2 regions of the Bacillus pretiosus genome follow, and region 2 is predicted to be linked to the other one. Evidence: a T-box and tRNA genes for the amino acid it is inferred to sense, from the RefSeq annotation. Region 2 holds a T-box; the other holds one or more tRNA genes.
What was found. The T-box of region 2 lies ahead of metG (methionine--tRNA ligase). A T-box ahead of a tRNA ligase gene usually reads a tRNA of that ligase, here a tRNA-Met.
Positions count from the first base shown of each region.

Region 1: it encodes a tRNA-Met, which carries the amino acid that the T-box ahead of metG (methionine--tRNA ligase) is inferred to sense. The anticodon was not compared.

Region 1 covers NZ_CM129593.1:54,560-69,888, reverse strand. The annotation lists gene ftsH (ATP-dependent zinc metalloprotease FtsH) at 1-657, opposite strand, end outside; gene hpt (hypoxanthine phosphoribosyltransferase) at 743-1,285, opposite strand; gene tilS (tRNA lysidine(34) synthetase TilS) at 1,282-2,712, opposite strand; gene spoIIE (stage II sporulation protein E) at 2,946-5,417, opposite strand; tRNA gene ACU8YW_RS00350 (tRNA-Glu) at 5,679-5,750, opposite strand; tRNA gene ACU8YW_RS00345 (tRNA-Met) at 5,764-5,837, opposite strand; gene ACU8YW_RS00340 (S1 domain-containing RNA-binding protein) at 5,998-6,486, opposite strand; gene divIC (cell division protein DivIC) at 6,574-6,933, opposite strand; gene yabQ (spore cortex biosynthesis protein YabQ) at 6,930-7,583, opposite strand; gene yabP (sporulation protein YabP) at 7,580-7,888, opposite strand; gene ACU8YW_RS00320 (RNA-binding S4 domain-containing protein) at 7,947-8,222, opposite strand; gene yabN (bifunctional methyltransferase/pyrophosphohydrolase YabN) at 8,237-9,697, opposite strand; gene ACU8YW_RS00310 (putative polysaccharide biosynthesis protein) at 9,710-11,311, opposite strand; gene spoVT (stage V sporulation protein T) at 11,544-12,080, opposite strand; gene mfd (transcription-repair coupling factor) at 12,217-15,329, opposite strand, start outside.
Region 2 covers NZ_CM129593.1:4,827,922-4,843,250, reverse strand. The annotation lists gene ACU8YW_RS25175 (alanine/glycine:cation symporter family protein) at 1-362, opposite strand, end outside; gene ACU8YW_RS25170 (cation:proton antiporter regulatory subunit) at 764-1,261, shown strand; gene ACU8YW_RS25165 (cation:proton antiporter) at 1,262-2,461, shown strand; partial or broken gene uptA (undecaprenyl phosphate transporter UptA) at 2,542-3,143, shown strand; gene ACU8YW_RS25155 (DUF3920 family protein) at 3,273-3,707, shown strand; gene ACU8YW_RS25150 (MarR family winged helix-turn-helix transcriptional regulator) at 3,820-4,230, shown strand; gene ACU8YW_RS25145 (pirin family protein) at 4,282-4,977, shown strand; gene nprB (neutral protease NprB) at 5,137-6,786, shown strand; gene ACU8YW_RS25135 (metal-sulfur cluster assembly factor) at 6,829-7,146, opposite strand; gene ACU8YW_RS25130 (methyl-accepting chemotaxis protein) at 7,264-8,955, opposite strand; gene ACU8YW_RS25125 (methyl-accepting chemotaxis protein) at 9,182-10,876, opposite strand; gene ACU8YW_RS25120 (class I SAM-dependent methyltransferase) at 11,288-12,106, opposite strand; T-box leader at 12,221-12,491, shown strand; gene metG (methionine--tRNA ligase) at 12,543-14,177, shown strand; gene ACU8YW_RS25110 (hypothetical protein) at 14,225-14,479, opposite strand; gene ACU8YW_RS25105 (EamA family transporter) at 14,559-15,329, opposite strand, start outside.

The DNA of each region.
Region 1 (15,329 bases), 480 kb from region 2:
TGCCTCACCTGCAACGGCACGTGCTAGTAAAGTTTTACCTGTACCTGGAGGTCCTACTAATAGAACACCCTTCGGAATACGGGCACCAACTTCAGCGAACTTACGAGGATCTTTCAAGAATTCAACTACCTCAACAAGCTCTTGTTTCTCTTCATCCGCTCCAGCAACATCTCTGAAACGAACTTTTTTCTTTTCGTCATTATATAACTTCGCCTTACTTTTCCCGAAGTTCATAACACGGCTACCGCCGCCCTGAGCCTGGTTTAATAAGAAGAAGAATAAAATGAAGATAATGACGAACGGAATGATAGAAGTAAAGAACGTTACCCAAGCACTTGTTTCTTCTGCTGGTTGATACTTAACTTCAGCACCTTGCGCTTTGTCATTAATTTTCTTTTGTAATTCCTCAGTATTTGGTGCATAAGTAACAAATTGTTCTCCTTGGCTAGAGTTGTTAAATTGTCCTTTTACCTCAAATACACCATTTTTCGGTTGAAGTTGCACATTACGCACTTCACCTTTTTCTAGTTTAGTAATGAATTTATCGTAGCTAACTGATGTCGTTTTTTGTGTCGAACCATTAAAATAGCTCACGATTCCAATTACTACTAGGAATATCAGTAAATAAAAGATGGTATTACGGAAGATACGATTCATTCCTAACCTCCTCTCACGGCATAAACACTATAGTAAATCGTAACATAGAAAAACTTTCCTATACAATTGTGACGCCTGTATTTAATTAATTTGAGTAAACACTTGGTTTTAATACTCCTACATAAGGAAGATTACGGTACTGCTCTTTATAATCTAATCCATACCCTACAACAAATTCATGTGGAACAGTAAACCCAACATAATCCGCTTTCAAATCTACCTTACGGCCTGTCGGCTTATCTAATAACGTAACAATTTTTACAGACTTCGCTTTACGATATTTGAATAGGTCTACTAAGTAACTTAGCGTAAGACCGCTATCAATAATATCTTCAACGATTAAAATATCGCGACCCTCTACAGAAGTATCAAGGTCTTTTAAAATTTTCACTTCGCCTGTTGAAACAGTAGAGTGACCGTAACTAGATACAGCCATAAAATCCATTTCAAGATATGTATCTGTTCTCTTTAATAAATCTGCCATGAATGGCATTGCGCCCTTTAATACACCAATCGCAAGAGGTATTGTGTTTTTATAATCCTCTGCAATAACCGCACCTAATTCGCGCACCTTTTCTTGTATTTGTTCTTCAGAAATTAATACTTTTTCGATATCTTGATTCATCATTTCATTATCCTCCCGGAAGACTCCTTGCTTTTGTAGTGAATAATCATATATTTATCCTTCTTTGCCGCCTCTTTCGAGATAGCAAATGCAGATCGCTTCAACAAGGGTACCCAAATAATATTCCCACTTGCATCACAAACGACCGGCCATTCTTCTCTTTTTTCTCTTGGTACTTTTGCTTCAATAAAAATAGTTTTTATCTTTTTTGTGCCATTCATACCTTGTATTGACATGCGATCTCCATTTTCTCTAGAACGAATACGAAGTGGATATGATATATCATTATACTTAGCAACAAATACTGTTTCATTCATGTTACTTGGTATGTCTTCGCTCACCTCTGTTACAAGCTTATCCCCGTTCGATAGCGTAATTGTCCCGGGCACTGATAAATCTTGTAAAAAAGGAGAAACAATTTCTTGTTTAAATCCAAAGCTGCACTCCTCGTATGCGCGAACAATTTTTAAATCACCTGGGAAATCAAGTGAACCCGAAGGTTGTGTCCGCTTAAAAAACTCGATCACTTTGTCAATATGTATAGAGGAAAGAGAAGATGGAATCTTATATTCATAAAGATAGTTTAATATTAGTTGAATCCCTCTTCTTTGTAAAGGCATAGACATGGATTCAAAGGCAGGAATTGATAAGCTAATTTGTTTATCACTTTTTTTTGTAATTACTTTATTCATTTTCTCAAAAGCTAATTCCTGCAAATACGCCTCATCCTCTTGCATCTGCATGCTAAATTTTTGGAATTTCTCATGCACTTGTGAATTTTCTTCTTTCAAATGAGGAAGAACATATTTGCGTAATCGATTCCTTGTATATACTTCCTTTTTATTACTTGGATCTATACGGGGAATTATTTTTAGCTTATTACAGTAATCAACAATCTCTTCCTTCGTTACTCCAAGTAACGGCCTAATTAAATATCCATTATGAAAAGGACGCTTCACTGCAATTCCTGCATATCCTTTCGGAGTACTCCCTCGTACAAGGCGCATTAAAATCGTCTCTACTTGATCATCACCATGATGTCCAAGAGCTACATATCTCGCATCATATTTCTTCATTATTCTTTCCAAAAATGCATATCTGCATTCTCTAGCAGCAACCTGTGCATTCATTCCGTGTTGCTGTTGATATTGCGACACATTAATCCTTATCGTTTCGCAAATAACTCCCAGCCCTTTACAAAGGTCCTGCACAAACTGTAGGTCCTCATGAGATTCATCACCTCTAAACATATGGTCCACATGTGCCACTACAATTTCGAACTGTTTTGCTGCTCTTTTTTCTAACAAATAATATAGAAGAGCCAAAGAGTCAGGACCACCAGAAACCCCTACAACAATTGTTGAACGTTCCTTTAATACATCATGCTGCTTTACAAAGTCATCTACCTTTTCAACAAATGTATCTTTCAACTTCGTAATCACCTTTCATTAAACAAGAACAGCAACGTTAGTTACCTTGTTTATAATGGTACAACTTTTACAAACATTGTGCAAAAAAAAGATATACAAAAATTACATTTTTATCTTACATCATCCGTACATATTCACAAAAGTAATAACATTATCTTTTAAAGTAAAAAAACCTAGGCATCCACCTAGGTTTTTAGAAAGAAACAGTGATAAAGAAACATCACACTTAAAATTTATTGTGCCTGCATTCCTACAATTGGAATCGTAGCCCACTTCGGCATATTTTTCTTCACTTTCGCCACAACGATAGTCATATCATCATTTATATAACCATCACAAGAGCGAATCACCTCTTCCATAATGATATCAGCAATTTCTTGCGGATCTTCGGTTTGTAATTCTTTAATTTTTCGTTTCATCCATAGTTCATGATTTTCTACATGTTGCGCTCCCTCGAAAATCCCATCGCTCATCATAATAAGGATATCGCCCGTTTTTAATTGTTCACCTACTACATCAACTTCAACATCCTCAATAATGCCCATCGGCAAATTACTTGCCTCAATTTTCAAAATATTATTCGCGCGTTTAACAAAACTCGGCGTCGATCCAATCTTTAAAAATTTCGCACTCGCATCCCGCAAATCCACCATAGCTAAATCTAACGTCGTAAACATCTCTTCTGTTGTTCTTAAAGAAAGAATAGAATTGATAGATTTAATCGCTATTTCCTCATCAATGCCTGATTGAAGTATTTTTTGTAATAATTTTACCGTTTCTTTACTCTCCATATGAGCTCTTTGCCCATTTCCCATACCATCACTAATTGCAAGCGCATATTTACCAACACTTAAATCCATCATCGCATAAGAGTCACCAGAAACAAACCCACCGCCTTTTGCAGCTGTGGCCAACCCAGTATCAAGAGAATACGTTTTTGCCGAACCAAATGATATTAAGCTGTGGCCGTTCGGATAAGAAGATTTTTCTTCATGTTTAACAACAATATTTTCCTTTAGAATGTCAGAAAGCATCGGCGCAACTAACTTTTCACATTCTCCATGTTCATTAGATGCAACTGGAATCAACATTTCAATATCAATACTTCCTCTATCTAAACAATATATATCAACATGCTCTACTTCTACGCCAAAATCACGAAACGCTTGCATAATCTGTTCTTCCTGCACTTGATGATTTTCTCGTTCTCTTTGGATCTCCTTAGCAAAATCCTCCATAACTTTTGATACACCTAATAGTTGCTCCGCTACTATTCTACGGTTTTCTTTCATTTGTTTTCGTAATTTTTGTCCTTCATAGAAGTGATCTAATTCACCCGCTACTAAATCCGTCACTTTCTTCCCTCTCACACAATGCTTGTCCCATTCACGAACTAACTTCCGATTATGCTGCAACGTCCCCTCTTCCGTTTCACTCATTATTTGTTTCATATAATCGTACGTTTTGTCGAAATTAACTACCCAGCATTGGTCCTTTTTAAAGCATGTTTGGCATGTTTTTGCAGTAATTGTACTTAAGAACAAATCCGCTTCTGTCTCTTTATCTTCCTCCTCCACATATCCATATACAGAAAAGCTATTAGATAAAGCAGCAAATACATTGGCAAATTGATTAATTTTATTCGCTGTAACATCACGCATCCTTCTTAAATACTGTTGTTGATCTTGCGAATGTTCCTGTGTGCCTGGCATGAATTTAGCAATACGATCCATAACAAGTTTCGGTGTTAATAAGAAGAACATAATCGCCACACCAGATTCAATTAAAGTTGTCACAATGTTTGTTTGCTTGTCTACATATAGCGTAATCAAGCTCGTCCCAATTAATAAACCTAAACTAACACCTAAACGCTTCCCTTCTTTTAACAAACCACCAAGCAACCCAGAAAAAGCAAGTAGACTAAGTTGAGACAAACTGGAGACATTGGCTAAACTTAATATTAATCCAGTGACGACCCCCACTGTAGATCCTGTAGCCGCCCCCGCAATAAATGCAAACACGAGCACTAAATACCTAGTAAAAATATGTTGAATAGAAGCGTCATATACAAACCAATCTGTTGTCCCTGTTAAAACAGATGCTAGTAATATAATTAAACAAACAATTTCTTCTGTCTCTAGCGCTTGTTGTTTACCTTTTCGTTCTACTAAAAGCGGAACACTTTGTAAAAATATCATAGTTAATACGAAGCTAAGCCCTGCCTCAATCGTACTAACGAGTAAATCGTACATGGTGACAGTTTGTTGCGCGAAATATACGACAACTAAATGTGCGGTTAATGCGGAGATAAATACTTGGAATGGAACAAGTCCAACAGTTTTACGTGTAAACCGACTAAAGAAGATATTATAAATGAAGAAAGTAAAAATAGATGCAAAGGTAAAGAATAAATTATCTATCGAAACTGAAAGTGCGCCCCCCATAAGAGCCAAGAACGCGAGCGGCATTTTATCCCGCTTCATAACATAAACAGCAGCAAAAAACGGCAGTGCAAACGGTAAAATATTTGTTAATATATATGCTCGTCCCAAAAGAAAACCAATAACAACAATAATAAATCCCCATCTAAAGAAAACCTGTTCAAACTTCATTCGCAACTTACTCGTCCACTTTACTGCTCCAAGCTGACTCTCATTCATTGCCAATGCACTTGTATTCATAGTATTCCTTCCTGCTTTAGGCATATTTTTAACACCACCTGCATAGTTTAATTACTGTCATTATAAAAGATGATTATTGGGATTTTTGTCAAAACAACAGTTTTCACTTTTATAATCGTTCGACTTTTTATTCGAAATAACTCTACATATATACACGGTATGTAATTTATTCTCACTATTTTAATTGAACATTCAGAAAATATAGGGTGATTTTGTAGAAGTGTTGTATGTCTTAATTTATTTAACAAAAAAAAGATCATGCAAATTTGCATGATCTTTTTAGGATGACCCGTACGGGATTCGAACCCGTGTTACCGCCGTGAAAGGGCGGTGTCTTAACCACTTGACCAACGGGCCGTTAAATTAAATATAGCGGCGGAGGGGATCGAACCCCCGACCTCACGGGTATGAACCGTACGCTCTAGCCAGCTGAGCTACACCGCCATGTCGTCTTATTTAACGGACAATTAGTATCTTACCTCAGATATATTTTAAAGTCAACACATCTTGAAAACTTTTTTAAAAATATATTTTCACATATAAAAAAGCACCCCGAGCAATCGCCCTGGGTACCTCTCTATATGCTAAGAATTAAACGTTCTTATTATCCGCGACGTGCGCCACGGCCACCACGTTTAGATTCTGTGTTACGCTTTAAAGAAGTTAAACGATCTTCACTGTCCTTTAAGAAACGTGCCATCTTTTGCTCGAATGTTTCTTTTGGAGCTCGTTCGTTACCGCCGCCACGGTTATCTCTGTTGAAAGAACGATTACGTTGTGGACGTCCAGAACGTTGTTGATCGCCACCGCCACCGCGTTGGTATTCACCACGTGGACGATCTCCTTCTGTTTTTTCACGCTCTTTCGCTTTTTTAATAGATAGACCGATCTTACCATCTTTTTCAACGTTAATAACTTTTACTTCTACTTGGTCGCCCACTTTTAAGTGATCGTTAATATCTTTCACATAATTATCAGCAACTTCACTAATATGAACAAGACCCGTTAAGCCTTCTGGCAGCTCCACAAAAGCCCCAAAATTTGTAATACCTGTTACTTTACCCTGTAACTTGCTGCCTACCTCGATTGACATAAAAAAAATGCTCCTCCTTAGTGGTTAAAAAGTCAAATTTTACTTTATTATATATAATCCTAAAATATAGTGTCAATAAGACATACTCTACTTAGAAACAGGAAAAATTATCTCCCCTTTTCCAGAGAAGAAATAATCCCTTCTAGCAATCTTTAATACGTACTCTTCATCATTCAACTTTTGAACTTCGTCTTTTAGACTCTTTTCTTTATTCGTTAATGAATCCAGTTCTTTTTTCATGTCCTTAACTTTTGCTTCTTTTGCTCTAATGGAACTGTTTTGTTGATAAAACGTTACACTAATACTCGCAATAATTGTAAAAGCAAAGACAAGAAAAACCGCTAAACGGCGATAAAGTCGCTTCCTGTTCTCATCCGTTTGTATTATATGCTCTTTAACAGGATTTGGACTCTGTTTTTCGATTGTTCTTTGTCTCAGTTCCCTCATTTCCGAGGTCCCCCTAACTTCTTTTTTATACGCCCCCATAATTGGAAGATGTGTCCCTTCAATTTTGCTATATATTGCAGGAACCCTACATGTTTCATTATAAAAAGTTTAACACGACTAGGGAGAAGTTTCCATATGAGCGAAGCAATAAATCGAACAGGCCAGAAAAAAACTTTCCATATGAAAAGTAATATCCAAATCACCATTTTCCATAACACATGTCCAATTGAAAGCAGTATACGAAATAAGAATAATATAAATGCAATAAATAGCTGCGCTATAATAATAACAGGTTTTATCATGAGTAGCTTTATAATTTGAACAAAAAAGTGTGTTGTTTGCATAAAAATATAGATGAGAAAATTTAACAGTCTCATGTATATTGCTTTCAATAAGCTTTGATATGCCGCAAAACCACATAATAATGCCAAAAATACATATATACGTAGTTCAGCTTCATTTACAAGAAGCAGTACATAAAAAACGAATAATGCTTGGACAATCCAAAATAGTATATCATGAATAAATACAAGCCAACGTTTACGTTCTTGCCGCTTTAAAAATCGTTGGTATGTATCTAAAGACGCTCCAATCCAAGCACCCATTCCGATCATTGAGAGCATCGTATACAACTGAATTGTTAGGCTCATTTAAACAACTTACTAAAGAATCCTTTAGTTTTCTCCCCTTGATTCTCATCAATATACAGCATCTCATGAACTTTCCCTTTAATCGATACAACACCTTTTTCTACATCTAAATTTTTCATTTGCAAATTTTGACCACGAATTGTTAAAAAACCCATTACGGTCTCAAGTAAAAACTCCTCGCTATCAAAACTCTCTACCTGCTTTACACCGGTAATATCAATTACACGCCTGCCACGCATAATAATATCATGCTCTACCGAAACATTTTGTTGATTAGAAGACATAGGTGAGTAACCATTATCCACGTAAATCCCCCCATAGATTTATACTAGCTAATAGTAATGTATGAAGGGATAATTGATTTTAGAACAAGCCTTCTTCAGCCTTTACTTTTTCTTCGCGAACTAAACTATACATATTTGCTGCATCTTCTTTTTTAGTCGTTTCTTTCAATTCGTTTATTTTTACAGTTACTATTTTTTGACCAAAACGAATTGTTAATTCATCAGCTACTTTTACATCTGAACTCGCTTTTGCCACTTGACCATTAATTGATATTCTTCCTTGATCAGCTACTTCTTTCGCTAATGTTCTTCTTTTAATTAAACGTGATACTTTCAAAAACTTATCTAGACGCATATCAAATCCCCCTATTAACGCTCTGTTTGTTTTGCCTCTTCCCATAAAACGTCTAACTGCTCTAATGATAAATCTTGCATCTCTTTATTCATTTCAGCTACCTTTGCTTCCATGTATAAGAAACGACCGACGAATTTCTCATTCGTTGAACGTAACGCCTCTTCGGGATCTATTTTATAATGACGAGCTATATTCACAAACGCAAATAGTAAATCGCCAAATTCACCTAACATTTTCGCCTCATCCATATTTGTAACTTCTTGTTGGAACTCTTGCCATTCTTCTAAGGCTTTCTCTATCATCGGTTGTACATCAACCCAATCGAAACCAACTTTGCCAGCTTTTTTCTGGATTTCATAGGCGCGTAGTAACTGTGGCAAACTTTTTGGAACCCCATTTAAAACAGATTCTTTCACGAATCCTTTTTCTTGTTTTTTAATTTCTTCCCAATTGGCAATTACTTCATCGGCATTATTTACATCCGTATTCCCAAATACATGCGGGTGGCGGCGAACCATTTTCTCAGATAAAGTTCGAATAATATCATCTATAGAGAACCAACCTTCATCCTCCCCGATTTGAGCATGCAACATAACTTGTAATAATATATCACCCAGTTCTTCTACTAAGTGATCATCATCCTCTTCATCAATTGCTTCCAACACTTCATAAGCTTCCTCAATTAAATACTTCTTTAAAGATTGATGTGTTTGCTTTTTATCCCACGGACAACCATTCGGTCCACGAAGGTCTGCAATAATTTCTCTAAGCACATCAAACTGTTGATACAAGGACGCACGTTCTTTAACTGGTGGTACATATACACTCGTTAAATTATTCAACTCTGTTTCATGATCTAACATGTACAACGGCACCTTTTTAACTTGTTCAAATGAAGTCCCTGCAGCTGTTACGATATACACTTCATAATCATCTGATAGCATCTCCATTAATGTTAATTTCACATCAGATGCAACGAATGCGTCATATACTTGGCAAAAGATTAAATGTTGACGTAATTCTAATTGTCCTCTTTCAAATGATGTGGCGTCAATTAATTGGAATCCTTCAATCGGATCAATCTTTAGACTCGCAAACATAGGATCAAGGAAACTTTGTCCACCTTCAATGCGCACTTCAACATTCGCTACTTCACCTTTTTCCAACAGTAGCTGAACCGTTCTTTCCGCTACAAGCGGATGCCCTGGCACGGCATAGATGATTTCTGTGCCTTCAGCTTGTTCTAACAATGTATTCGCGATTGTTTCATATACAATTTCAAATGTATCATGCGCTTCATATACACTGTCAAAGGCTGTATATTGTATACCTTCTTTCTCCAACTCTTCTATAACGGGATGTTCCTTCGTTCTAACAAACATGTGATCTGCTTCTTTTATTTTTCGATATACACCCATCGTTAACTGATCTAACTCACCAGCACCTAATCCTAAAATAGTAATGATTCCACTCACAACCTGCCACCTCTATCCACTCTTCTTCAATGAACCTTCTTTTTTCTCTTTTTTCATAACGGTTCCTATTTCCGCTTTTGTAAATACACGTAATTTTAAAATTAAAAACACATATGTTAATCCACCGATAGCTACACCTAACAATGCCTCAAGTGTTGCAATTCCTCTATGCCTTGTATCAATTACTAATCCAGACATTTGCATCAAACGTATAAATATTATTAATACAAACCCCATACCGATACCACTAATAACTACACCTAACATATTACGCTTATCGATAAGCGATTCGGATACAGCTTGCATAAGTAATGCACTATTTAGCACAGAAATTACAATTAACGCAACTAGTGTTGCAATTGCAGCTCCCTTCACACCAAAATACGGCATTAATGTATAATTTAAAGCTAACTTTAAACAACCCCCAAATATAACGAATATTGCTGGTTTTAATGTTTGTCCTAACCCTTGCAAAATAGAAGCAGTTGTAATCGACAATGAACTAAATAAAATAGATAAAGATAAAATGGATAAAACATCTGACCCATCACTATTTTCAAACAACATAATATTCGTAGGCTGAATAATACAAGTTAATCCAATGGCAGCTGCAAATCCAATAACAAATGTTATTTTCATTGCTAACTTTACCTTTTCTCGAATAAAGGAAAGATCTCCTCTTTCCTTCGCCGCTGTAATAATTGGAATAAGTGACAATGAGAAAGAAGTTGTCACGACAGTACCTAATTGCATAAGCGGGATACTTCTGTCGTAAACACCTTTTAATACCTTTGCACTTTCAGCTTGCTCTCCTGCCCCAATAAGTAAGGAATAGAAGGAAATGGAATCAGCCATTTGTATAAAAATAAGTACTAAGTTACTAACACAAATCGCCAATCCCTGCCAAAACAGAATTTTAATGATCCTCTTTTTCCCCTTAATTCTCTTTACACTCTTGAAAAATATAGAACGAAAGTCATGACGCATATAAAGTACAAGTACGATAATCCCAATTAGTCCGCCTGCGATTGAACCTAACATAGCACCTGCACCGACTGTATATAAATCAAATCCGCGAGCAATTAGGAATAGAGATAAAAATACAATAATAGAAACACGAATTGTTTGTTCTATCACTTGCGAAACAGCTGTTGGCATCATATTATTGAATCCCTGAAAATATCCTCTTGCTACAGATAAAAACGGCATCAATATGAATGAAAATGAAATAACACGTAATAACTTATCTAAGTGTATATCACCCATGGCTGCTGCAATTGTTTCGGCACCAAAAAACAATGTAAAAAAGCCTACGAAACCAATTCCTAATAAAAACCAAAAAGATACACAGATAATTTCTTCTGCTTCTTGTTGTTTCCCTCGCTCTAATCGTTCCGCAACCATTTTTGAAATTATAATGGGGAACCCATAAGTAGCTAAAATTAAACAAAATCCATAAAACGGATAAATTTGTTGGTAAATATAAAAACCAATATCACCCGCTATATTTTGATATGGAATACGGTAAAAAGCGCTTAATACCTTTGTAACAAAACTTGCGATTGTTAATATAATAGCCCCACGCCAAAAGGCTTGATACTTCTTCGATTCCATACAAGAAAACTCCTTTTTCTATTCTCACCCCTCGTATTATATCATAAAGAAAAGGACAAGCTTCCTTGCCTACACGAGTAATAATACGTTCGTGCAACGCTAGAAATGTTCAACGAAAAAAGGTAGCAAAGCGCTACCTTCATTCAATATACATATATCTCCAAATATTTGATTTCTCAAAAAGAAATATCATAATTAGGAAAGATTGCTACTTCTAAAATTCGATATAGCCTTACTGCTCCATTTGTTTCGCTAAAAAGCTTGCAGCTGTATTTACTGACTTATGCTCTACTTCACTTATAATATCCTCTTTAGAGAAGATAACAACAGCTCCAATTGGATCCCCATTCGCAACAATCGGGCCAATTGTATAGGAACTCACTTTTTCTGTTACTCCATCAATAATTGAAATTTCGCTTTCATCTGTCATAATTACAGACTTACGCTCTTCCATTGTCTTCTCAATTAAATCGCCAACACTTTTATTTAAGTATTCTTTTTTAGATACGCCTGCTACCGCGATAACAGAATCACGATCGCATACAAGCACATTATGTCCTAAGCTATCGTATAAAGCTTCCGTATATTCCTTTGCAAAATTACCTAGTTCACTAATTGGAGAATATTTTTTCAAAATCACTTCTCCATCGCGATCAACAAATATTTCTAGTGGGTCTCCTTCTCGAATACGTAAAGTTCTACGAATTTCCTTCGGGATTACTACCCTACCTAAATCATCAATTCGACGTACGATTCCAGTTGCTTTCATTCTAATGCTGCCTCACTTTCTACTGATGATCAAAGTGGTGAATTTACCTGTTCATGTAAAAATCACCAACTGTTAGACATAGTATTTTACACATTAGTTCTTCTATGCACGCCGAATTGTATTTTTTTATCTTATATTAGGCATTTATGACTTCTTTTTTTACATCTGGTAGGCCTTTTAATAAATTTTCAGCAATTGTTAACCACTTCGATGTCTCTAAACCATTTGTTTTCATAACGATTTTCAATTGCGATCCTTCCATTCCTAGACCAATCATACGTCCAAAACTATTTCCAAGCATGAATAATTTTCCGCCATCAATATTTTGACTTGCTTGTTCTGAGAACAGAATTGTCACTTCAAATTTATTTTGCTTAATTAACTCAATTTGTTCTTTCATTGCCAATACTTTAATATTTGCAATTTGCAATAAGTAACCAACTTCTTGCGGGTAATCACCAAATCTATCTATCATCTCTTCCTGCAACTCTTCAATATCCTCAATTGCAGAAACACCTCTAAACTGTTTATACATCATAATCTTTTGTTTACTATCTGAAATATAAGCATCTGGTAAATATGCATCTACTTCTAAATCAATTTCAACATTAACTGTATTTTCAACCCCATCTGTTCCTCTACGCTGTTCAATTGCATCTTTTAACATTTGAGAATATAGATCAAATCCGACAGAATCAATAAATCCATGCTGTTCGGCTCCTAACAAGTTACCTGCACCACGAATGGATAAGTCTCTCATCGCAATTTTGAAACCTGACCCAAGCTCCGTGAACTCTTTAATGGCTTGCAGACGCTTCTCTGCAACTTCTGATAACACTTTATCTCGTTTGTATGCAAAGTATGCATATGCAACACGATTAGAACGTCCAACACGACCACGAAGCTGATACAGCTGCGATAATCCCATACGATCTGCATCAAATACAATTAACGTATTTACATTCGGAATATCTACACCCGTCTCAATAATTGTTGTACTTACAAGAACATCATGCTGCCCTTCTAAAAACGATAGCATAACAGACTCTAATTCACCTTCGTTCATTTTCCCATGTGCATACGTTACACGCGCGTCTGGAACTAACATCGAAATTTCATCTGCTTTTCTTTCGATATCCTCCACACGATTATATAGGAAGTAAATTTGCCCACCTCTTGCAAGCTCTCGTTCTATCGCTTCTCGCATTAACGCTGGATTATACTCTACTACATACGTTTGGACTGGGAAACGATTTTCTGGTGGTGTCTCAATAACAGATAAGTCACGCACACCAAGCATAGACATATGGAGTGTACGCGGAATCGGAGTTGCCGTTAATGTTAACACGTCAACATTTGCTTTTAATTGTTTAATTTTTTCTTTATGCGTTACACCAAACCTTTGTTCTTCATCAATAATAAGAAGACCTAAATCTTTATAAGTAACGTCTTTAGATAAAATACGATGCGTTCCGATTACGATATCTACCGTACCATCTTTTAAGCCTTTAATTGTTTCATTTTGCTGTTTTCTCGTACGGAATCTACTTAATAATCCTATATTGATTGGATAATCTTGAAAACGCTCTCGAATTGTTTCATAGTGTTGTTGTGCAAGGATCGTTGTCGGCACTAAAATTGCAACTTGTTTTTCATCCATAATTGCCTTAAATGCCGCACGGATAGCTACTTCCGTCTTTCCATATCCTACATCACCACAAAGAAGCCTATCCATCGGACGTCCACGTTCCATATCTTTCTTAATCTCGTCAATAGAACGTAATTGATCCTCTGTCTCTTGATATGGGAAAGAAGATTCAAATTCTTGTTGTTCTGCCGTATCTGGTGTATATGCATAACCTTTTGAAGCTTCGCGCTCAGCATATAGTTTAATTAGGTCATCCGCAATGTCTTGTACAGATTTTTCAACTTTCGTTTTGACCTTTTTCCAATCATTTCCGCCCAATTTATAAACTTTAGGATCCTTACCTTCAGATCCTACATATTTCTGCACTTGGTCAATTTGTTCAATTGGAACGTATAACTTATCATTACCTTGATATTTAATATTCAAGTAATCTTTATGAACACCATTAATCTCTAGTGTCTCGATACCTAAGAATTTACCTATACCATGATTTACATGAACTACATAATCTCCAACTTTTAATTCCGAATAACTTTTAATACGTTCAGCATTAGATAACTTCTGCTTACGTTGTGATTTTTTAACTTTTTTATGAAAAAGCTCTTTTTCAGTAATAACAACAAGCTTTTGCATCGGCATTTCAAATCCTGCATGTAAATCACCTACAGCAATTTGCAACCTTCCAGGCAATAATATATCTGTGCCCTCTACGATATCTGCCTCAATATCATAATCACTTAAAATATGTTGTAGTTTTTTTACACGTTCATCATCTGTGCCGAGCACAACAGTCGTAAAATGCCCTTCGTTCCATCTATCAATTTCAGTTTTCAACAACTGCATCTGCCCATGGAAATCTTGCATTGTTTTACATGTCACATTCACAATATTTTGCGGATGTGTATGTGCTATATGACGTAAAAATAACGTTAAATATACAAAACTTCTTTTTTTATGATGAAGAAATTCCTCAAACGAGTGTGAGAAAGATAAATCTTGAATAATTGTTCCCTCACCAAGAAGTGATATATACCATTCTGCCTCTTCCGTTTCAAGATGTGATGCCGTTTCTTGAATACGAGAAATCTCATCCAAAACCACAATACCATCTTCAGGTAAATAATCTATCAGACTAGCAGGTTCTTTATAGAAAATAGATAAATATTTAAACATCTGTTCTATACTTTGCCCGTTTTTTAACATCTCAATTTCATGACTTACCGTTTCAAGCACTGTAGTCTTCAATTTATCATCGGAAAGTTTTTGCATCGTCTTAGTCAAGCCTTCCTCAAGATGCTCAATTCCCGACTTCAATTCTTCCTGTGAAAATAAAAACTCTGTTGCTGGACCAAATCTAACACTTTCTTTTTTATCTTGAGAGCGCTGTTCATCCACATCAAATAATCGAATAGAATCAACTTCTGTATCGAAAAATTCAATACGAAATGGTAACTCTTCAGTTAATGGGTAAATATCTAATATTCCCCCGCGCAAACTGAATTCCCCAGGAGCTTCTACCATCGACTTACGCTCATAACCAATATGATGTAAAGTATGCAAGAATGTATCTAAATCAATCTCTTGCCCTAGATTGATTTCGA
Region 2 (15,329 bases):
TGCGCGAGCGTACATTCTACGAAACTAGTAGCTGCTCCGATAATTGCGATAAACCACATCCAAAATATTGCACCAGGTCCACCCATTGAAATGGCTAATGCTACACCAGCTAAGTTTCCGATACCAATGCGCGCTGCTGCACTTAAGCAAAATGCTTGGAATGGAGAGATGCTATCTTTCTTTTTTTCTTTTCGATTAAACCCTTTACTAATTAAACTGACCATCTCACGGAAATGAGTAATTTGGACGAATTTTAATTTGAAAGAGAAATAAAGACCGAAGCCGATTAGCATTGCAATAAGAATATATGACCATAAAATATTATTCGTTACCTCAAGGAATCTGCTAAAGATATCAACCATATAATACACTTCCTTTTTTCCGTAATAAGAAAATTATATGCAAAAAATATACGAGAATCAATTTTTCTAAAAAATTATGTTACATAAACATATTTTGTGTTATGATTATGTTACATCGTAATATTTTTAGAATTATTTACATTTTAAAAAACTAAATGTAAAGCGAGAAAGAGGGGATAATTTGAAAGAAGAAACTTTATTGAAAGTAAGCCTTAAAAGTTTGAAAATGAGAAGTAATATATTTTTTATCATTACATCTTTAAGTATCTTTTTAGGAGCCACTTATTATTACAATAAAAGATTTCCAAGTCACAGGTATCCTGAATGGTTAGAATTTCTAAAATTGATTTAATGAACAAAAGACAGAAAATTCAAATAAAGAAGTTATGGAGGAGCTAAATATGAATATTAGAGAAAGTGAACTTCCGGGTATTGGTTATAAGTTTCAAATCGTTACGAAAGGTAACGAAAAGATGGTGATTGTTATTCATGATGATGGACGTAGAGAAATGTATCATTTTGATTCAGATCATGAAGAAAGCATCTCAAGTATTTCATTACGTGACTCAGAGGCAAGACAAATTGCAGCAATATTAGGTGGAATGGTATACAAGCCTAGAGCATTAGAAAATGTTGAAATGGTCTTTGAAGGTTTAGCGATTGAGTGGTTTAAAGTAGAGAATGCTGCTCCAGCGCTTGGAAAAACAATCGGTGATCTTGAAATAAGAAAAACATATAGCGTAACGATCATTGCAGTTATGAAAAAGAATATGAAAAAATTATTTAATCCAGGGCCAGAAACGGTAATTGAAGAAGGCGATATGCTTGTAGTTTCAGGCGAGAGAGAAGAAATTAAAAAGATTATTAATGAGTTACTTTCGAATAGGGGGACTGACTAGATGGATACGTTAATTTTTGAAGTTGGTACAGCGTTAGTATTAGTTGCAATTGCGGCAGTAATTGCTGGAAAGTTTAAATTCTCAGTAATTCCGTTTCTAATTGTTCTTGGAATGTTAGTAGGGCCACACGCGCCGACAATAGGTGTTATCGATTTCAAGTTTATTGAAAGTGCAAGTGTCATTTCCTTCCTTGGACGGATTGGGGTTCTGTTCCTTCTGTTTTATCTAGGACTTGAGTTTTCGATGAAAAAACTAATAAAATCTGGACGTTCTATTGCGATTGGCGGAACGATCTATATTTTAATTAACTTTTCACTTGGGTTATTATACGGATTTATAATGGGATTCCCTTTACTAGAAATCTTAATTATTGCGGGTATTATTACGATTTCTTCTAGCGCTATCGTTGCAAAGGTGTTAGTGGACTTAAGAAGAACTGGTAATAATGAGACCGAATTAATTTTAGGAATTATTATGTTTGAAGATATATTCCTTGCTGTATATTTATCAGTTGTCTCTGGTTTAGTTCTAGGGGATCATGCTTCCTTCCTAGGTGCTCTTACTTCAATTGGAATTGCTCTAGGATACATGCTTCTATTCTTTATTGTAGCTAGAAAGGCGACGCCGTTATTAAATAAATTGCTCAATATTAGTTCAGATGAAATTTTCATTATTGTAGTATTTGCTTCGTTATTCTTTATTGCAGGTTTCTCGGAAACAATTCACGTTGCCGAAGCAATTGGAGCACTTCTTTTAGGGTTAGTTTTCTCTGAGACAGAGCATAGTGACAGAATTGAGCATCTCGTTGTTCCATTTAGAGACTTTTTCGGAGCTATTTTCTTCTTTAGTTTCGGATTAAGCATTGATCCGTTTTCATTAGGCGGAGCGATATGGTTAACGTTAGGTGCTGTCCTTCTTACAATCATCGGTAACTTTGTTGCAGGAATGATTGCAGGGCGACAAGCTGGATTATCTCATAAAGCGTCAACAAATATTGGATTAACAATCGTTTCAAGAGGAGAATTCTCCATCATTATGGCCAATATCGGAATCGCCGGTGGTTTAATGTCAGTCTTGAAACCATTCTCGGCACTATACGTGCTTATACTATCCATCTTAGGTCCACTTCTGACGAAAGAGTCAAAGAATGTATATAAATTTTTAAATAAAATCTTTAAGTGGGATACGAAGACTAACTAATTTTAAAAAAATAAAAGTACAAGATATTTACTGCTTGTACTTTTATTTTTTGCAATGAAAAAAGTAAAGAGAGGTACATAATGTTAGGAGAGTTGATTCATTCCGTTTTAGTTTTTCTAGAAGGACTTGGTTATTGGGGAATTATCTTGGATTGATGTTAGAGGTTATTCCGAGTGAAATCGTATTGTCTTATGCAGGTTATTTAGTATCAACAGGAAGCATTACGTTTTGGGGCGCTGTCGCGTTCGGTACAATTGGTGGTGTAATCGCACAATTATTCATTTATTGGATCGGTCGATACGGAGGAAGACCCGTCCTTGAGCGATATGGAAAATATATTTTAATTCAAAAGAAACATATTGATTATGCTGAAGATTGGTTTAATCGTTACGGAACTGGCGTTATTTTTACAGCGCGTTTTATTCCTGTTGTGCGTCATGCTATTTCGATACCAGCAGGGATTGCAAAAATGTCACATGCTAAGTTTATTACGCTAACTACATTAGCTGTTATTCCGTGGTCAATTGTATTTGTATATTTAGGTTTTAAATTAGGAACAGAGTGGGAAAGTATTAATAAAGTAGCTGGGCCATATGTGAAATACTTTGCACTTGCTGCTATTGTTTGTGCAATTGGTTACTTTGTATTAAAAAAAATGATGAAAAAAAAAGTGATTACGTAAAAAGAATCTATGCTGACATAGATTCTTTTTTTATTGTCATTTTTCGAAAGGGGAAAGAGTAGGTTTAATATTTTACATATTGTGGCATACATATAGGAAAAGGGAGTTTGGAAAGGGGATTATAGAAAAATGGAACTCCAGTTTCAAAATGTATATCAACAGGTGGAGAATTGGTATGTGTTGGATTCGGAGCTTCCTTGGGATGTCAAAAGGCTTAGAGATGATTTGTTTTCACTGATTGAAGTATGTAAAACACCAGTTATTTTTTGTGATACGTGTGATGCGAATCATGTGCTTCTATCATTAGGAGAAGAAGAAGAGGAATTCTTATTCCCAGTAGGTGGTTTTTATCATAAAGAAAAACAATTAATTTTTGTTTGCATATGGGAAGAGTATGAGCAGGTGCTCAAAACACTACTGCATGAATTTCGCCATGCGATGCAGCATAAGAGGGAAGTATTGTATGTTGGAAGTGAATTGTACGAAGATAGATGGATTGAGAAAGATGCGAGAAAGTTCGCGGAGAGGAAGTTAGATGAATATAAAAATAGAAAGTTAATGTAAAGCATAGTGGAGAAATGGCACTGTGCTTTCTTTATTAATTACTAAAAGTAAGTGATTGACTTTTATAAAGTTTAGTTCTAAACTAATGGTATGAAATGAGCGAGGTGATAGAATGAAGACAGAAGATAGACTCGGATTACTATTATGGTTTCGTTTATCACGTTTTTATAACAAAAGTATTCGTGAGACGAATCAGCATTTGAAAGAATGGAATGTATCTGCCGCTCAGTTTGATGTGCTAGCTCAAGTTGGAGGACATAATCGTCTAACGCAGCAAGAGCTCGGAAATAAACTATTTGTTACGAAGGGAAATATCACGCAGCTATTAAATAAAATGGAGCAGCTGGAGTGGATTCATCGTGAACAAGAAGGTACTACAAAATATATTTCGTTAACAGAAAAGGGAAAAGCTTTATATGAAGAAATCGTCCCGCCTCAAGAAACGTTCCAAGCGGAGCAGTTTCAAAATTTAAATGTAGAAGAACAACATCAATTATTACAATTACTAAAAAAATTACAGTGAGAAAAATTTTAAAAATAAATCTTGAATTCGAGATAATATGAGGTGAAGGATATGTTTAGAAAAGTTGATCATAAAAATATGGGAAGAGCAAATCACGGTTGGTTAAATACACATTTTCATTTTTCCTTTGCGAATTACTATAACCCGAATAATATGAACTTTGGAGCATTGCGTGTAATTAATGATGACCTAGTAGCGGCACAAACTGGTTTTGATATGCATCCGCACCGTGATATGGAAATCATTTCGTACGTTGTAGATGGTGCTTTAACACATGAGGATAGCATGGGGAACCGCGGAACAATTGAGCGAGGACATGTTCAATATATGAGTGCTGGCACAGGTGTATTTCATAGCGAGCATAATTTAGGAAATGAAACACTACGTTTATTACAAATTTGGATTTTACCAGATCGTGCGGATCATAAACCAAACTATGGTGAGTTTACATTTGATTGGAGTAAGCGTGAAAATGAATGGTTCCATATGGTATCTCCAGTAGAAGGAGAGGCACCAATTCGTATTCACCAAGATGCAAATTTATATTCTTTATCGTTAGATGCTGGAAAAGAAATTCATTTTCCGGTGCAAGAAGGCCGTCAATTGTACCTTGTACAAATTGAAGGGAGTAGTGTAATAAATGGTGAAAATCTTGTTATGCGTGATGCAGCAGAAGCGATAGAAGAGGATATTCATATTGAAGCGAAAGAACGATCACACTATTTAGCAATCGAATTGAAAAAATAATAGAACGTTTATGGAAAAGAGGACATCGAATGGATGTCCTCTTTTTTTGAGTGGAATTGTCAGAAAAAACTTTCTCAATATTTAGAAAAAGGTATTGGCCCGGAAAATAAGAATTGTATAAAAGTGTCAAAAATCTTTATGGGAATGGGGAATGTTATAGTGAAAAAGCAAGTCATTTCATCAGCATTAGCGTTAACTGTTATAGCCGGAGGATTTGGAACATTTGGAGCAACGACAACGAAAGCGGAAGAACAAAAAATTCAATATCATCAAGAATTTAAAACACCTGCATACATAGGTGAAGAATGGAAAGCACCGGAAGGACTAGATAAAAAAGAGACGGTCTTTCAATATTTAGAGAGTAAGAAAGATATGTTTAAATTAGCAGGAAATATTGATAAACACTTCAATGTCGTTGGAGAGGAAAAAGATGCTGAATCTGGTACGACACATGTGAAGTTAGTTGAGAAGCATAATAACATTCCTGTGTATGGTTCAGATCAAACTGTTACACTTGATAAAGAAAATAATGTAAAAGCATTCTTCGGACAAGTTATTCCGAATTTAGAGGATAAAAATATTCCTGCGTTTGCAAATATTAGTGCAGAGCAAGCTGAAACGATTGCAAAGGCAGATATTGAAAAAGAAGTTGGTAAAGTAAAGAATTATGACGGTGTGAAAAAAGATTTATTTGTGTATGAAAAAGATGGGAAGTACTATCTTGCATACTTAGTTAAAGCATCGATTTCAAAACCAGCTCCAGGATATTGGCATTATTTTGTTGATGCAACGAATGGAAATGTGATTGAGAAATATAACGCTGTAGATCACATTACAGGATTTGGTTACGGAGTATTGGGCGATAGACAATCATTTGAAATTGCTCAAGATGAGAAAACAGGAGCGTTCAACTTATTTGATGGTAAACGAGGACAAGGTGTTCACACATTTGATGCAGAAAATATGGATGAAAACTTGTTTAATTTATTCTCACAATGGCTTGGATATACAGGAGAAGAGGTTGAGAGTAAATCTAAGTTCTTCGAAGATAAAGCAGCGGTTGATGCGCATGTAAATGCAGGAAAAGTATACGATTACTACAAAAAGACATTTAATCGTAACTCTTTCGATGATAAAGGTGCGAAGCTTATTTCTACTGTTCACGTCGGAGAAAGCTGGAATAACGCAGCTTGGAACGGTGTACAAATGATGTATGGTGATGGCGATGGAAAAACATTCATTCCATTATCTGCTGGACTAGATGTTATCGGTCATGAATTAACGCATGCTGTAACTGAACATACAGCAAACCTTGTTTATAAAAATGAGTCAGGTGCGTTAAATGAATCGTTATCTGATATTATGGGTGTCATGGTTGAGAAGAAGAGCTGGGATTTAGGTGCTGACATTTATACACCTGGAAAACCTGGCGATGCACTTCGTTCTCTGAAAGATCCAGCATCTATTCCAAATCCATTAAAACCAAGTGAAGGTTACCCAGATCATTACAATAAACGCTACATTGGAACAGCTGATAATGGCGGCGTTCATATTAACAGTAGTATTAACAATAAAGCTGCATATTTAGTATCTGATGGCGGAGAGCATTACGGTGTGAAAGTAACTGGAGTAGGCCGTGAAGCGACAGAAAAAATTTATTACCGTGCTCTTACGAAATATTTAACTGCGAACTCTGACTTTAAGATGATGCGTCAAGCTGCTCTGCAGTCAGCTGAAGATTTATATGGTAAAAACTCTAAAGCTGTACAAGCTGTAACGAAAGCTTATGATGCAGTAGGCGTAAAATAATAAGAGAAAAAGACCTGACTAGGATGTCAGGTCTTTCTTTATTTAGTCACGAATACCTAATGCGATTTTCGCCATACGTGACATGCGTTCTTTAGACCAGGGTGGATTCCAAACGACATTTACTTCTATTTCATTGACTTCAGGTACGTTCGTTGATAATACTTTTTTAACGTCTGATACAATTTGCCCAGCCATTGGACAACCGATAGAAGTCATCGTCATCGTAATGACAGCATTATTATTTTCATCTGCTGTAACGTCATAAACTAATCCAAGATTAACAATATCAACACCTAGTTCAGGATCAATAACAGCTTCTAAGTTTGCATATAACTTTTCTTCAAATGCTTGTTGTGACATGTATAGCACCCCCTACATATTAATGATATCGGTTCTCATTATAACGGATATATATATAATATGCAGGGAATGAGCTCAAAAAAATATTCCTCTTGAAAGAGGAATATTTTTTGAAAGCTATTCAGTCTTGAAATGAGATACGAGTTGATCTAATTCTTCAACTGTTTGTTTCATTTGTTTAGCAGTTTGTGTCATTTCATTCATCGTAATGACTTTTTTCTCAGCAGATTGTGCTGTTGTCGCTGTTTCACTAGATACTTCAGTCGAAATAGAAGCGATGTTATTCAGTGAAGCGTTCATTTCTTCAGCGCTTGCAGCCATTTCCTCAGCGGTTGCTGAGATGTCTTGCATTTGAGTAGATACTTTATTTACTTGTTCCACAATCGTTGTGAAAGAGTTGCCGGCTTCACGAATGACATGAATGCCTTCAAATGCTTCCGAACGGCCTTGGGACATCATAGAGCTCGCAGTTTCAGTGTCTTGTTGAATTTGATGTAGTAGTTGGTTAATATCTGTTGCCGCTGTTTTAGATTGTTCAGCAAGTTTTCGAACTTCGTCAGCTACGACAGCAAAACCTTTTCCTTGTTCGCCAGCACGAGCTGCTTCGATAGATGCATTTAAAGCAAGTAAGTTTGTTTGTTCTGCGATATTAGAAATAGATTGAACAGCTGTATCAATATATTTCGTGTGGGTGATTAGACGTTCGACCACTTCTGACGTAGCATTTACCGCGTCGTGTATCGTTGTCATTTGTGAAACGGATTTTTGAATAACTGAACTTCCATCGTTAGCCTGTTCAGATGTAGTTACAGCAAGTTCAGTTACAGATGAAGCAGATTCAGCAATACGCTGAACGCTTACTGTCATATCGTCCATTGCAGTTGAGCTTTCTTCCATACTAGAGGCTTGCGATTGAATATTTGCATTTAAGCTAGACATCGAGCTTTGAACTCTTATTGTTGCCTCGCGTGATATATTCGTCTTTTCTAGCATATTTTCAGAAGCGTTTTGTACTTCTACGGATGTTTTTTGAACACGATTGATAATATGTTGTAGGTTTTCTAACATTTTATTAAATGATGTTGCAATCGTACCAATTTCATCATTACTATTTACTTGTAGGCGGGCTGTTAAGTCACCTTCTTGAGATGATAATTCTTTTAGCTTACTATCAATTTGTTGAATTGGTTTTACAAGTTTACCAGAGAACCACCATGCAAGAATGATAGCTACGATAATACAAATAACAAGTGATAAGAAGATAACATATTTAATTTGTAGTGAAGATTGATCAATTTTTTTGATAGATTGATCACGTAACTTAGCTTGTTCATTACTGTAATTTGTGAAATCACCAATTACTTTATAAACAGAGCCATTCTCTGTAGAAGCTACTTGTAAAGCTTCTTCCCACTTTTGTTCTTTTGCAAGGATGAAGACTTTTTCTTCAATAAATTTTCTCCAAGTGGACCCTAAATTCATTGTATCTTTCACGGATTGAGAAATATTTGGATTAGAAAGAAGTTTATCTTTTGAATCCTCCAGACGTTTACTCATCTCGTTAAACTTGTCTAATTCTACTTGATCGTGTTGTAGTAAATAACCTCTTAAAGCAGAAAGTTGTACTTGATAAGCGTCTCCACGCTCTTTCAATTCTGTTGCTAGAGGAGAAATTTCTTTTTGTAATGTTTCAGCTTTACGAGATTGGTCAATAGCAAAAAATAAAATAAAAGCTAAGGCGATGCCAAATAAAGCGCAAATCGTTCCCATCATGAACATTAGTTTTTTTCGAATGCTAATAAAATTCATATGATAAAAAGCCCCCTTTGTGAAATCTTAGTATTAGAATTAATTAATGTAAAAAATCGAAAGAAAGCTTTACTCCATCTGGAATAAAGCTTTCCTCTTTCCTCTAGGAATTATAGCAGACGTAATGAGAGATAGAAAGAGATATTTTAAGGTTAAAAAAAGAGAGACTGTAAATCTCTCTTTTTAACAACTTGGAGCTCATAGAAGTATAAAGGAAAGTTTCGCTTTAAACGTTTGTTTTGAAATGAGAAACGAGAACTTCAAGTTCTTGTACGGTCGTTTTCATTTCAGAAGCTTTTTTAGCAACGACACTCATTTTATTTACTTGGTCACCAGCCGAAGTTGCTGTTTGTGATGTTTCGGCGGCAACTTCATTTGAAATAGAGGCGATGTTATTTAAAGCTGCATTCATTTCTTCTGAACTTGCGGCCATTTCTTCAGCAGTTGCAGACATTTCTTGCATTTGTGTAGAGACTTTGTTAATGTGGTTAACAATTTCCGAGAATGAAGATCCAGCGGTACGAATGACTGTAATTCCTTCCGAAGCCTCTGACTGACCTTGTGTCATCATTTCATTTGCTATTTTTGTGTCAGCTTGAATTTGATGAAGTAAATGGTTAATGTCAGTTGCTGCTAGCTGAGATTGTTCAGCAAGTTTTCGTACTTCATCGGCAACAACGGCGAATCCTTTTCCGTGTTCGCCAGCACGTGCTGCTTCAATTGAAGCATTTAAAGCGAGTAAATTCGTTTGTTCCGCGATATTAGAAATGGATTGAAGTGCAGTATCAATATGATTTGTATGTGTAATGAGTCGCTCTACTACTTGTGATGTAGCGTTAACAGCTTCGTTAATTGTATGCATTTGTGTAATAGATTTCTCAATGACTTTATGCCCACTATCTGCTTTTTCTGAAGTTGTAACAGCTAGGCTAGCAACAGTAGAGGCAGATTCTGCAATACGCTGAACACTCGTTGTCATATCGTCCATTGCAGTTGAACTTTCTTCGATGCTTGAAACTTGTGAACGAATATTATACTCAAGAGCATTCATAGTTTCTTCGGTTTTTGCTGTATTTTCCATAGAAGCAGTGGTTTCGATAAACACATTTTCAGACGCTTCTTTTACACTTGTGGATGTTTGTTGCACTTGTTTTATGATACGTTGTAAGTTAGCGAGCATTTGATTAAAGGAATTGGCGATATCACCAATTTCATCTTTACTCGTTACGTGTAATCTAGCAGTTAAATCGCCGTCTTGAGAAGCTAATTCTTTTAATTTCTCATCAATTTGTCGTATCGGTTTAACGAGTTTACCAGAGAACCACCATGCTAATAAAATAGATGTTAACGTACATGTAATGAGTGAGAAGAAAATAATATATTGAATAAGAGATGAAGAAGACTCTACGTCAGCAATTAATGCGTCACGTTTATCATTTTCTTCATTTGCATATTTAGTAAAACGACTTAAAAGATCGTTTACATAATCGGTTTGAGCTAAAGCGATTTTGGACGCTTCGTCCCATTTTCCTTCGCGAGCGAGAGGGAGGACTTCATCATCTATGACGCTTCGCCATTTTGCTCCCATTAAAATCGCCTCTTTCATTCCTTCTGGGAGTTTTTTATCACTTGTTACTTTCTCTCTAGTATCAGCAAGTTTCTTTCCTTCTCGGTTGAATTTATCCAATCCTTTTTGATCATGTGACAGTAAATATTCTTGTAAACCGGCAACTTGTGCTTGGAACCAATCACCACGTTCTTTTAAAATTGTTGCTCGTTTTGATACATCATTTTTTAACGTTTCAATTTCGCTTGCTTGGTTCATAGCGAATGAAAGAATAACAATAAGAGCAATACTAAATAAAGAAGAAATGCTTAAGAGTGTGAACAGTAGTTTTTTGCGAATACTAACATATTTCATCGTTACCCCTGCCTTTAAAAACTATTTATTATGATTTATAAATATTAAGAACGCCATTAATAAAAACATCATTATGAAGTTATTAATCTGTTCAATGAAAATTATAGCAGATAATGGAAGATGGCAGATTGATATGAGTAAATGTTCTTAAAATGTATACATTTGTATATCAAAAAGTTCATAAATAAAAATGAGAAATGCTATTGTAATTTGAAATAACATCATGTATACTTCTAATTAGTTGATAACGATTATCAGTATCAACTGTAACATTACTCTTCGTTATGTTGGTCATACCCCTTTTTGACGACGTAAGTCAGAGACGAAATGTTGAAATATCTTGTGTCCTATTCTACAGAATTATGGTAATCTCCAACCTCAACTTATATGCGTGAGCATGCAAAAAGGATCCTATCCGTGAAGGGATCCTTTTTTGCATGCTGTCGCAATTAATGTATATAAACCAGGCACACGATCTTCAATTTCTTCCGGTGCAGTAGGAGGGAAGACCCACCTTTGATGAGACCCGTGTTCTTCAACTAGTTTTTCAATTTTAAAATGTTCTTCCGCAAGTGTTGTAATAATTTCTCCTAGCGTCCAGCGACGGATGGTTGTTTTAGGTAATGATTCTTTCTGCGCTTCTGTCAGAAGGATGCTATAAGCAACATCATCTTCAATTAATTCTTCATCGAAATAATTTCCGTTAGCCCGAAATGATGGGTGGTCTACGCCTAATAATTTCGTGTAAACAGGATGATAGTCACGAAGGATAAGCGTTCCATCTCCTTTAAGCAAGGTAGCAATTTTTTTAAAGAGCGGTTTTAAATCTAGAAAGTAATGGAGTACACCAAGTTCCAGTAATACGATATCAAATGATTCGGAGAGCTGCACATTTAGTACATCAGAAACGACATACTGGATAGAGACACCTGCTGCTTCCGCAAGTTCATTTGCATATTTTGCATTACTTGCCGAAATATCAACAACTGTTACGTCAGCTCCTAAAAGAGCGAGAGCAACGGCTTTATTGCCTTTTGAACCGAGTAAATTAATAATATGTTTTCCTTTTGGAGATTGTATGTAGGGTAAATAGTAATCTACCTCGCGCACGGGATCTTTCATAAGCTTTTTCGCATAATCGGCCGGTGCCCCGTGGCGATTCGTCCAAGCTTCATAAGCAGCTGCATTCCAGCTTTTTTCATTACGTGCGCTTAGTTGTTTTTGATTCAATCGTATCACTCCTTTTGTGAACGTATAGTTATTCTATGAGAGGATAGGATTTCCTTTTCTTTCTGAATAAAAGTTTGATTTTTCTGCAATTAAGTCGTAAAATACGTGTTATATATATAAGCGTTGAAAAGGAAAAGTAGGATGAAGCCATTCTTTCCAGAGAGCTTCGATAGCTGAGAAGAAGCAAGAATATTCATTTGAACAATGGCCTTTGAGCTTCGTCCTGAACTTATCAAATGATAATAGTAGGCGGCGACGAGAGTTGGTACTCGTTATCAAAACCACAGTATAAGAGCATATAGCTCCGTACTTGTTAAGGCTAATTATGTGAGTAATTGGCGAAATAAGGTGGTACCGCGACTGTTTATACAGCCCCGCCCTTATCTTTTTTAAGATAAGGGCGGGGCTTTTTTATATTTAAAAGGAGGAATGTAAGATGAGTATTTTTATTGGAGGCGCTTGGCCATATGCAAATGGTTCGTTGCATCTTGGACATATTGCGAGTTTGTTACCTGGAGATATTTTAGCACGTTATTACCGGGCAAAAGGTGAGAATGTGTTGTATGTTTCGGGAAGTGATTGTAATGGAACACCGATTGCAATTAGGGCAAAACAAGAAGGTGTGACGGCGAAGGAAATTGCTGATAAGTATCATGAAGAATTCCAGCGATGTTTTCATAAACTTGGTTTTACGTATGATTGCTATACACGTACAGATAGTGAGCACCATCATGAAACTGTTCAAAAAGTGTTTTTACGTTTATTAGAAGAAGATTATATTTATAAAAGGACAGTGGAACAAGCGTATTGCGAAGCGTGTACGCAGTTTTTACCTGATCGTTATGTAGAAGGCATTTGTCCACATTGCCATGAAGCAGCAAGAGGAGATCAATGCGATGCGTGTTCAGCTATTTTAGATCCACTCGATTTGTTAGAAAAGAAATGTAAGTTATGTGGTAGTACGCCATCCGTGCAGGAAACAGAGCATTTCTATTTTGCATTGCATACATTTCAGGAACAAATTAAAAGGGCTGTAGAAACTGCAAAACAAGAAGGAACATGGCGTGACAATGCGATTCAACTAACAGAGAGATATGTAAAGGAAGGATTACTAGATAGGGCTGTGTCACGTGATTTACCAATTGGGGTACCAATTCCAGTAGAAGGGTATGAAGATAAAAAAATTTACGTATGGATTGAAGCAGTGACAGGCTATTATTCAGCGAGTAAACATTGGGCTGAAGAAACAGGGAAAGATGATCAAGAGTTTTGGGGTAGAGAAGCGAAAACATATTATGTGCACGGAAAGGATAATATTCCGTTTCATTCCATCATTTGGCCAGCGGTATTACTTGGAATAGGAGAAGGAGCAATTCCTCGTCATATCGTTTCAAATGAATATTTAACAGTTGAAAAAAGAAAGTTATCTACAAGTAAAAACTGGGCAGTATGGGTGCCGGACATATTAGAACGCTACAATCCAGATTCTATTCGTTACTTTTTAACAGTCAATGCACCAGAAAATCGTGATACTGATTTTTCATGGCGTGAATTCATTTACAGTCATAATAGTGAATTGTTAGGTGCATACGGAAACTTTGTGAACCGGACATTAAAGTTTATTGAAAAGTATTATGATGGCATTGTACCGAATGGAATGATTAATGAAGAACTGAAAGAGAAGGTAGAAGGATTATATATAAATGTAGGAGAATCAATTGAGCAAACTAAATTTAAAGTGGCGTTAGAAACAATATTTGATGCAGTACGTTTTGCAAATAAATACTTTGATGAGAGGCAGCCTTGGAAACAAAGGGAAGATAATCCAGTTTCATGCGAAAAAACGATTTATAACTGTGTGTATCTTATCGCTAATTTTGCAAATCTCCTTGAACCGTTTTTACCATTCTCAAGTGAAAGAGTTAGAAATACATTATCGATTGTGAACCGAAATTGGGAGCTTCAAAATACGTTGCCGAATAGAATTGATAGTGTGCAGCCACTATTTGAACGAATTGATGTAAAACAAATTGAGCATGAGATAGAAAAGCTATATGGAGCGGTAAAGTGAGATAGAGAAAAAGAAAAAGACCTTTCAAATCAATGAAAGGTCTTTTGTTACGCAGTAGGATTCTCTTTCTTATCCTTTAAGAAGAAAAGCACAGCAAGGATCACGAGAATAATAGCTGCAATATCATATGTTATTTTGAAAGTAGTATTAAAGTTTAAGTACTCTACTAAAGGGGTTTTGACTGCTCCAGCATATATGCAAATGGGAATGATGAGCACATCGTAAAATTTCTTTTCTTTCATATATCTTATTAGGAAGAAGATACACATAATGGCAAAAAAAGCTACGCTTAAAATAGTCATTTATACCTCCAAATAGATTTCAAATTATACCATATTGTAACTGTATTTACATTTATATGCAAGTTTCTATTTTCATGCACTATGCACTATGCACGCTTCTATGCTTCTTTGCTTTCCTAGAGGTAAGCAGCTGAGGAGTAAAAATTCCAAGTAGTATAAAGAGTATCCCAATCCACTGCATGAAGGTTACGACTTCATGTACAAGTGTAATAGAAGCGATAATGGCCGTTGGTAATTCAGCTGCTCCTAGTATTGTACTAAGTCCTGTTCCTACTTTCGGTACACCAATTGAAAAACAAATGACAGGTACGACAACGCCGAACAATCCGAGGAAGAAAGCGTATTTCCAAAGACCGGCTTGCAGGGTACCATCCGTTAAAAAGGTTGGCGGGAAGAATAGGCATACGATTAGAGTAGCACTTGTTGTCATAAGAAAGCTTTTCGTATAAGGTGGAACTTCTGTAGCAACACGCCCACTTGCAAAAACATAGAATGAAAAAGAGACAGCGGCTAATAGACCAAAGATAATACCTTTCGTGGAAAAGTTTTGTCCGAGACCTTCAAAGACACCGCCTGCAAACAATGTTCCAGTAAATAAAATAATAATAGATATAACTTTCTCACGGTTTGGTAATGTTCGATTAGCGATTGCTTCTATAACGACACCAATCCATGTGAACTGGAAGAGTAGGACAACAGCGATAGATGCTGGTAGTTCTTCTACAGAAATAGCGTAGAAGATACCAGTCATACTCATTGTTGTGCCAACTGTTAGTAAGGAAAAGAATTGCTTTTTTGTTACTTTATGACGTGAAACGAAAAGAACGAGCAGAAGAAGCCCGATCCATCC